2 regions of the Oceanobacillus sp. FSL K6-0118 genome follow, and region 1 is predicted to be linked to the other one. Evidence: a T-box and tRNA genes for the amino acid it is inferred to sense, from the RefSeq annotation. Region 1 holds a T-box; the other holds one or more tRNA genes.
What was found. A T-box is a leader RNA that pairs with one kind of tRNA and senses whether it is charged. The one in region 1 lies ahead of glyQ (glycine--tRNA ligase subunit alpha), so its partner is inferred to be a tRNA-Gly.

Region 1 (3,983 bases):
CTACTAGGATCAAAAGTATATCTTGAATTATGGGTGAAAGTTAAGAAGGATTGGCGAAATAAACAAAGTCAATTATATGAATTTGGATTCCGTAAAGATGAGTACTAATTGAATTGGTAAACGCGCGTTCAAAAAGGGCCGAGATCGGCAAAATGCGCAACATGCTATTGCAACGCTAGCCCTACACATAGCGATGAGTCTTGCCAATGAGTATCGTTAGTACCGAAGTGTCATTTTCACCGGTCTTTTTGAACGACCTTATACATGGTAAATTTTAATACTTATGATTGTTTGAGTCTGGGTCAACCTAAGTATACGTTACATTATCACAAACTTACTGAAAGGTGGTTTTTTTCGTGATTGACCTTACATGGAAACTCTTTAAAGAAACTGGGAGTATTGAATCGTATTTATTGTTTAAGGAGCTAGAAAACGACCAGCATGATTCTAATGAATTCGGTCAAATGGAAAACGATAAAGAATCATCGTTAGAATCGAATTTATAATGTAACCTTAGTTTTAGATCCGTTCTCGGCATATCTATTTGGAGATGGTGAATTGATATGCTTGAAAAAATTAATGGAATTATAATGAAATCCAAAGATTATGGCGAAACACATAGAATAGTAACCATTTTTAGTAAGAAGTTTGGAAAAATTACTGCATTGGCCAGAGGTGCAAAAAAGCCAAAAAGTAGAATGGCTGCGGTGACCCAGCCATTCATATTTGCCCAATTTTTTATTTACGTTAACAAAGGTTTAAGTACCATTCAACAGGGCGAAATTATTAATTCTAATCGTTCCATTCGTGAAGATATTATAAAGACGGCCTATACTGCTTATGTTATGGAGTTAACAGATAAAATATTGGAAGATCGACAAGGTGAGCCCTATATTTTTGAGCAATTACAACATACAATGGATTATATTGCAGAAAATGAGGCTTGTGAGATACCTGTTATTATGTATGAAATGAAATTATATAAAAAAGGTGGATTTGCACCAAAGGTAGACAGTTGTGTCAATTGCGGCAGAAAAGAGGAACTTGTTGCTTTTTCTATAAACGAAGGAGGTCTATTATGTTCTCGTTGCAGACATATAGATCCAGAATCAACTTTTCTACCCAAACCATTGCCTAAACTACTATACATTTTTTCCGAAATCGGGTTGGAAAGAGTGAATAATATCTCAGTTAAGGATGAAAATAAAAATATAATGAGACAAATTCTAGATAATTACTATGATCGTTATGGTGGATACTATATCAAGGCAAGAAAATTTTTAAACCAATTGGATTTGTTGAAATAATTCGGTGAAAGTTGACAAGTTTATCATGATACAGTATGATTTGTACATAATTCGATAAAAAAGTGAATCGTGCAGAGATGGAGAGGAGTATCTGTTATCGCCTATTTTAAGCGAGTCCAGGTTGGTGTAAGCTGGATAATAGGGGTACAGAGAAAGGCGCTCCGGAGCATTTTTATAAAGTGGCTCAAACGTTTGAGCAAATAGGGTGGAACCGCGGTGAAAGCCGTCCCTATGTCTTATGAATAAGGCATAGGGACGGCTTTTAATTTTACTAATTTTAGGAGGAATGAATCGATATGAATATCCAGAATATGATATTAACGCTTCAAAAATATTGGTCGAATCAGAATTGTATTTTAATGCAGGCTTATGATGTAGAAAAAGGTGCAGGAACCATGTCTCCAATGACTTTACTTAGAAGTTTAGGGCCAGAGCCTTGGAACGTAGCTTATGTGGAACCATCCAGGAGACCCGATGATGGTCGCTATGGTGAAAATCCAAATAGATTGTACCAACACCATCAATTCCAAGTCATTATGAAACCATCTCCCGATAATATCCAAGAGTTATATTTAGACTCTTTAAAAGCATTAGGTATTAATCCATTAGAACATGATATTCGTTTCGTTGAAGATAATTGGGAAAATCCTACATTAGGTGCTGCTGGTTTAGGATGGGAAGTATGGCTTGATGGAATGGAGATTACCCAGTTCACTTATTTTCAGCAAATTGGCGGTTTAGAAGCAAATCCAGTTGCTGTAGAGTTAACCTATGGGATAGAAAGATTAGCTTCTTACATTCAAAATAAAGAAAACGTATTTGAACTCGAATGGAATAATGGTGTTACGGTTCACGATATTTTTTATCAGCCTGAGTTCGAACATTCTAAATATACGTTTGAAGAATCCAATACAGAAATGTTATTCGATTTGTTTACGATGTATGAGAAAGAAGCAAAAGCAACAATGGAAAAAGGACTTGTCTTTCCAGCTTACGACTATGTACTAAAATGTTCCCATACGTTTAATTTATTAGATGCAAAAGGGGTCATTTCTGTAACGGAACGTACAGGTTATATTTCACGAATTCGTAATTTGGCACGAAAAATTGCGAAAGCATATGTTGCTGAACGTGAACGTCTTGGATTTCCTATGCTAAAGAAGGAGGAGAAATAAATGGCGAAAAATGTATTATTTGAAATTGGTTTAGAGGAATTACCCGCTCGCTTTATTGATGATGCTGAAAAGCAATTATATGAAAAAACAGCAAAATGGTTAACGGATTTACGCATCTCCTCAGACAATATTAAAACATATTCTACCCCAAGAAGATTAGCTGTTTTAGTTCAAAACATGGAAGAATTTCAAGAAAGTGTTGAAGAAGAAGTGAAAGGTCCATCCGAAAGTATCGCAAAAGATTCTGAAGGCAATTGGACGAAAGCAGCTATTGGCTTTACAAAAGGTCAAGGAAAAACGGTAGATGATATTTATTTTAAAGAAGTTAAGGGTATCTCTTATATCTACGTGAAAAAACATATTGAAGGTCAAAAAACCTTCGAATTACTTCCAGAATTTAAAAATATAATCACGTCCATTCAGTTTGGAAAGAATATGCGATGGTCTACGCAAACAATGAGATATGCTCGTCCTATTCGTTGGCTTGTTGCACTTTACGGTGAGGAAGTGGTTCCGTTTGAGGTGGCGACAGTTAAAACAGGTAATAAAACATTTGGTCACAGGTTCCTAGGAAATGAAATAACTATCCAAGAACCACAACAATATAAATCTTTATTACGTGAAGAATATGTGATTGTGGATTCAAATGAACGTGAACAAATGATATTAGATCAAATAAAGAACATGGAAGAAAAAGAGAATGTTATGATTCCTGTTGATAAAGACCTTTTAAATGAGGTACGTAATTTAGTAGAGTATCCTACCGTGTTTGTAGGATCATTTGAGGAAGAATACTTAAAATTGCCGTCTGAAGTATTAATTACTTCCATGAAAGAACATCAAAGATATTTTCCTGTCATGTCTAATGAGAATGAATTATTAGCAAAATTCATAGGTGTTCGAAACGGGGATAATCAATCCATTTCCACAGTAGTTAAAGGAAATGAAAAGGTACTGCGTGCTAGATTATCAGATGCTGAATTTTTCTATGAAGAAGACCAAAAACAATCTATTGATTTCTATTTAGAGAAATTACAACGTGTTGTTTTCCAAGAAAAATTAGGAACCTATTCGGATAAAGTTAATCGTGTTGTTTCCCTTACAAAAGAGATTTGTAATGAATTGCATCTGGATGAAATAACGATGAATAAAGCAATCAGGGTAGCTGAGATTAGCAAGTTTGATTTAATGACGAATATGGTAGATGAATTTACAGAACTTCAAGGAATTATTGGAGAAAAATATGCCACTATTTTTGGTGAAGATGAAGAAATAGCTAAGGCGATAAGAGAACATTATTTACCAAAACAGGCTAACGGAAATTTACCAGAAACTCAAATAGGATCCATTGTTAGTATAGCTGATAAATTAGATACCATTGTAGGTTGTATTTTAATTGGTTTAGTACCAACTGGTTCTCAAGATCCTTATGGTTTACGTCGACAAGCTACAGGAATATTACGGATTTTAAGCGATAAAAAATGGAACATTTCTTTAGAAT
Region 2 (3,983 bases), 1.4 Mb from region 1:
TACAATCGTAACTCGCCGGTCCATTCTACAAAAGGTACGCCGTTACGCATGAACGCGCTTCGACTACTTGTAGGCACACGGTTTCAGGTACTCTTTCACTCCCCTCCCGGGGTGCTTTTCACCTTTCCCTCACGGTACTGGTTCACTATCGGTCACTAGGGAGTATTTAGCCTTGGGAGATGGTCCTCCCGGATTCCGACGGAATTCCACGTGTTCCGCCGTACTCAGGATCCACTCCGGAGGAAATTCTTTTTCGATTACAGGGCTGTTACCCTCTTTGGCTAACCTTTCCAGGTTGATTCATCTAAAGAATTTCTTTGTAACTCCTTGTGGAGTGTCCTACAACCCCAGAGAGCAAGCTCTCTGGTTTGGGCTGTTTCCGTTTCGCTCGCCGCTACTTGGGAAATCGCATTTGCTTTCTCTTCCTCCAGGTACTGAGATGTTTCAGTTCCCTGGGTGTGCCTCTTATGCCCTATGTATTCAGACATAAGTCCTGTTCCATTACGAACAGTGGGTTTCCCCATTCGGAAATCCTCGGATCTAAGTTTACTTACAACTCCCCGAGGCATATCGGTGTTAGTCCCGTCCTTCATCGGCTCCTAGTGCCAAGGCATCCACCGTGCGCCCTTATTCACTTAACTAAGTTTACAATGAATAAGCGTGCTATTATATAGCCTTGCTTTAAAATTTGATGTCTTGTTTACTCTTATTTAGTTTTCAAGGTACAAAGTTTCAGAGAGATTTGCTCTCTCAAAACTGAACCAAACAACACAGTATGTTTCATCCAAATTAGGATGTTCCGTAATGTCCAGCTGCAGCACCCAGCGACTAGCAAACTTCCTTCACCTCCGCGCGATAAAGAAGACTTGCCGACTGGTGAAACCAGAGGCTTAGTCGCACTTATACCCTTGTGGTGTAAGTCAACATCGATTCACTTACGTTCATCGTGTTTCCTTTATCTCCTTCGGTAGAAGAATGTCCGATTAAAATCGCCACTTTGCGCGGCAACATCGGACCACCTGGCATGGCCAGGCGCAGTTTGTACGTCGCTAACCGGGTGCTTTCGCTTTTCGTATATCCTTAGAAAGGAGGTGATCCAGCCGCACCTTCCGATACGGCTACCTTGTTACGACTTCACCCCAATCATTGGTCCCACCTTCGGCGGCTGGCTCCAAAAGGTTACCTCACCGACTTCGGGTGTTACCAACTCTCGTGGTGTGACGGGCGGTGTGTACAAGACCCGGGAACGTATTCACCGCGGCATGCTGATCCGCGATTACTAGCGATTCCGGCTTCATGTAGGCGAGTTGCAGCCTACAATCCGAACTGAGAATGGTTTTATGGGATTTGCTTGACCTTGCGGTTTCGCTGCCCTTTGTACCATCCATTGTAGCACGTGTGTAGCCCAGGTCATAAGGGGCATGATGATTTGACGTCATCCCCACCTTCCTCCGGTTTGTCACCGGCAGTCACCTTAGAGTGCCCAACTTAATGCTGGCAACTAAGATCAAGGGTTGCGCTCGTTGCGGGACTTAACCCAACATCTCACGACACGAGCTGACGACAACCATGCACCACCTGTCACTTTCGTCCCCGAAGGGAAATCCCTATCTCTAGGGAGGGCGAAAGGATGTCAAGACCTGGTAAGGTTCTTCGCGTTGCTTCGAATTAAACCACATGCTCCACCGCTTGTGCGGGTCCCCGTCAATTCTTTTGAGTTTCAGCCTTGCGGCCGTACTCCCCAGGCGGAGTGCTTAATGCGTTAACTTCAGCACTAAGGGGCGGAAACCCCCTAACACCTAGCACTCATCGTTTACGGCGTGGACTACCAGGGTATCTAATCCTGTTCGCTACCCACGCTTTCGCTCCTCAGCGTCAGTTACAGACCAGAGAGTCGCCTTCGCCACTGGTGTTCCTCCATATCTCTACGCATTTCACCGCTACACATGGAATTCCACTCTCCTCTTCTGCACTCAAGTCCTCCAGTTTCCAATGACCCTCCACGGTTAAGCCGTGGGCTTTCACATCAGACTTAAAAGACCGCCTGCGAGCGCTTTACGCCCAATAAATCCGGACAACGCTTGCCACCTACGTATTACCGCGGCTGCTGGCACGTAGTTAGCCGTGGCTTTCTGGTTAGGTACCGTCAAGGTCAGGTCAGTTACTACCTGACTTGTTCTTCCCTAACAACAGAGTTTTACGATCCGAAAACCTTCTTCACTCACGCGGCGTTGCTCCGTCAGACTTTCGTCCATTGCGGAAGATTCCCTACTGCTGCCTCCCGTAGGAGTCTGGGCCGTGTCTCAGTCCCAGTGTGGCCGATCACCCTCTCAGGTCGGCTACGCATCGTTGCCTTGGTGAGCCTTTACCTCACCAACTAGCTAATGCGCCGCGGGCCCATCTATAAGTGACAGCTTACGCCGCCTTTCAAACTTCTTATTATGCAATAAAAAGTATTATCCGGTATTAGCTCACGTTTCCGCGAGTTATCCCAGTCTTATAGGTAGGTTGCCCACGTGTTACTCACCCGTCCGCCGCTCGTTCCACTCTCTTCACCCCGAAGGGATCAGAAGAGATTCCCGCGCTCGACTTGCATGTATTAGGCACGCCGCCAGCGTTCGTCCTGAGCCAAGATCAAACTCTCCAAAAAAGTTTGTTTCAAATGAATGAAATTCATTTGAAATTCTTAGCTTTTAGAGGAAAAACCTCTATTTTTTAAAAAGAAAAACGAGTTTCTTTTTCTTGACATACTGGTTGTTTTGTTCAGTTTTCAAAGAGCAAAATTTATTATCGCTTCAAATAAGTAACTTTAATAATATATCATATTCACTATATCTTTGTCAACAACTTCTTAAAAGATATTTTTGGATCATCCAACTAAAATTCATTGGATGGGCCTGAGTGGACTCGAACCACCGACCTCACGCTTATCAGGCGTGCGCTCTAACCAGCTGAGCTACAGGCCCATTATAAAAATAATGGAGCGGGTGATGGGAATCGAACCCACGACATCAGCTTGGAAGGCTGAGGTTATACCATTTAACTACACCCGCACAATTTAATTAAATTTGTACTTTAGATTCAATCCCGACCAACATGCCTCTCCATCTACAAGCCTATTCAAGGAAGTCAATGCTTCGAGGCAACTCGTAGATTATTCGGTAGAAGTGTCGCTCGTGGCTGAGGTTATACCATTTAACTACACCCGCATAATAATAAGGTGGCCGAGAAGACAGGATTCGAACCTGCGACCCACAGCTTAGAAGGCTGTTGCTCTATCCAACTGAGCTACTCCCCGTGCACTATGTATATGGCGCGCCCGAGAGGAGTCGAACCCCTAACCTTTTGATCCGTAGTCAAACGCTCTATCCAATTGAGCTACGGGCGCATGGTGCCGAGGACCGGAATCGAACCGGTACGGTAGTCACCTACCGCAGGATTTTAAGTCCTGTGCGTCTGCCAGTTCCGCCACCCCGGCAAGAGTGGAGCGGAAGACGGGATTCGAACCCGCGACCCCCACCTTGGCAAGGTGGTGTTCTACCACTGAACTACTTCCGCATGATATTATATTAAGTAATGAAATGGTGCGGGTGAAGGGAGTCGAACCCCCACATCCGAAGATACTAGATCCTAAGTCTAGCGCGTCTGCCAATTCCGCCACACCCGCATAATGATGAGCCATGAAGGATTCGAACCTTCGACCCTCTGATTAAAAGTCAGATGCTCTACCGACTGAGCTAATGGCTCATTAAAAATGGTGCCGGCCAGAGGACTTGAACCCCCAACCTACTGATTACAAGTCAGTTGCTCTACCAGTTGAGCTAGGCCGGCGAATGATAAAGTTATTAAATGGTGGAGGGGGGCAGATTCGAACTGCCGAACCCAGAGGGAGCGGATTTACAGTCCGCCGCGTTTAGCCACTTCGCTACCCCTCCAACAATGGTGGCTCGGGACGGAATCGAACCGCCGACACACGGATTTTC

Region 2: it encodes a tRNA-Gly, which carries the amino acid that the T-box ahead of glyQ (glycine--tRNA ligase subunit alpha) is inferred to sense. The anticodon was not compared.

What each region holds. Positions count from the first base shown of each region.
Region 1 covers NZ_JBBOVR010000001.1:2,371,103-2,375,085, reverse strand. The annotation lists gene era (GTPase Era) at 1-108, shown strand, start outside; gene MHI02_RS12230 (YqzL family protein) at 357-506, shown strand; gene recO (DNA repair protein RecO) at 564-1,307, shown strand; T-box leader at 1,373-1,541, shown strand; gene glyQ (glycine--tRNA ligase subunit alpha) at 1,604-2,482, shown strand; gene glyS (glycine--tRNA ligase subunit beta) at 2,483-3,983, shown strand, end outside.
Region 2 covers NZ_JBBOVR010000001.1:991,330-995,312, reverse strand. The annotation lists rRNA gene MHI02_RS05220 (23S ribosomal RNA) at 1-641, opposite strand, end outside; rRNA gene MHI02_RS05215 (16S ribosomal RNA) at 1,085-2,650, opposite strand; tRNA gene MHI02_RS05210 (tRNA-Ile) at 2,893-2,966, opposite strand; tRNA gene MHI02_RS05205 (tRNA-Gly) at 2,980-3,053, opposite strand; tRNA gene MHI02_RS05200 (tRNA-Arg) at 3,222-3,298, opposite strand; tRNA gene MHI02_RS05195 (tRNA-Arg) at 3,312-3,388, opposite strand; tRNA gene MHI02_RS05190 (tRNA-Leu) at 3,390-3,478, opposite strand; tRNA gene MHI02_RS05185 (tRNA-Gly) at 3,484-3,558, opposite strand; tRNA gene MHI02_RS05180 (tRNA-Leu) at 3,583-3,667, opposite strand; tRNA gene MHI02_RS05175 (tRNA-Lys) at 3,675-3,747, opposite strand; tRNA gene MHI02_RS05170 (tRNA-Thr) at 3,756-3,831, opposite strand; tRNA gene MHI02_RS05165 (tRNA-Tyr) at 3,851-3,935, opposite strand; tRNA gene MHI02_RS05160 (tRNA-Phe) at 3,941-3,983, opposite strand, start outside.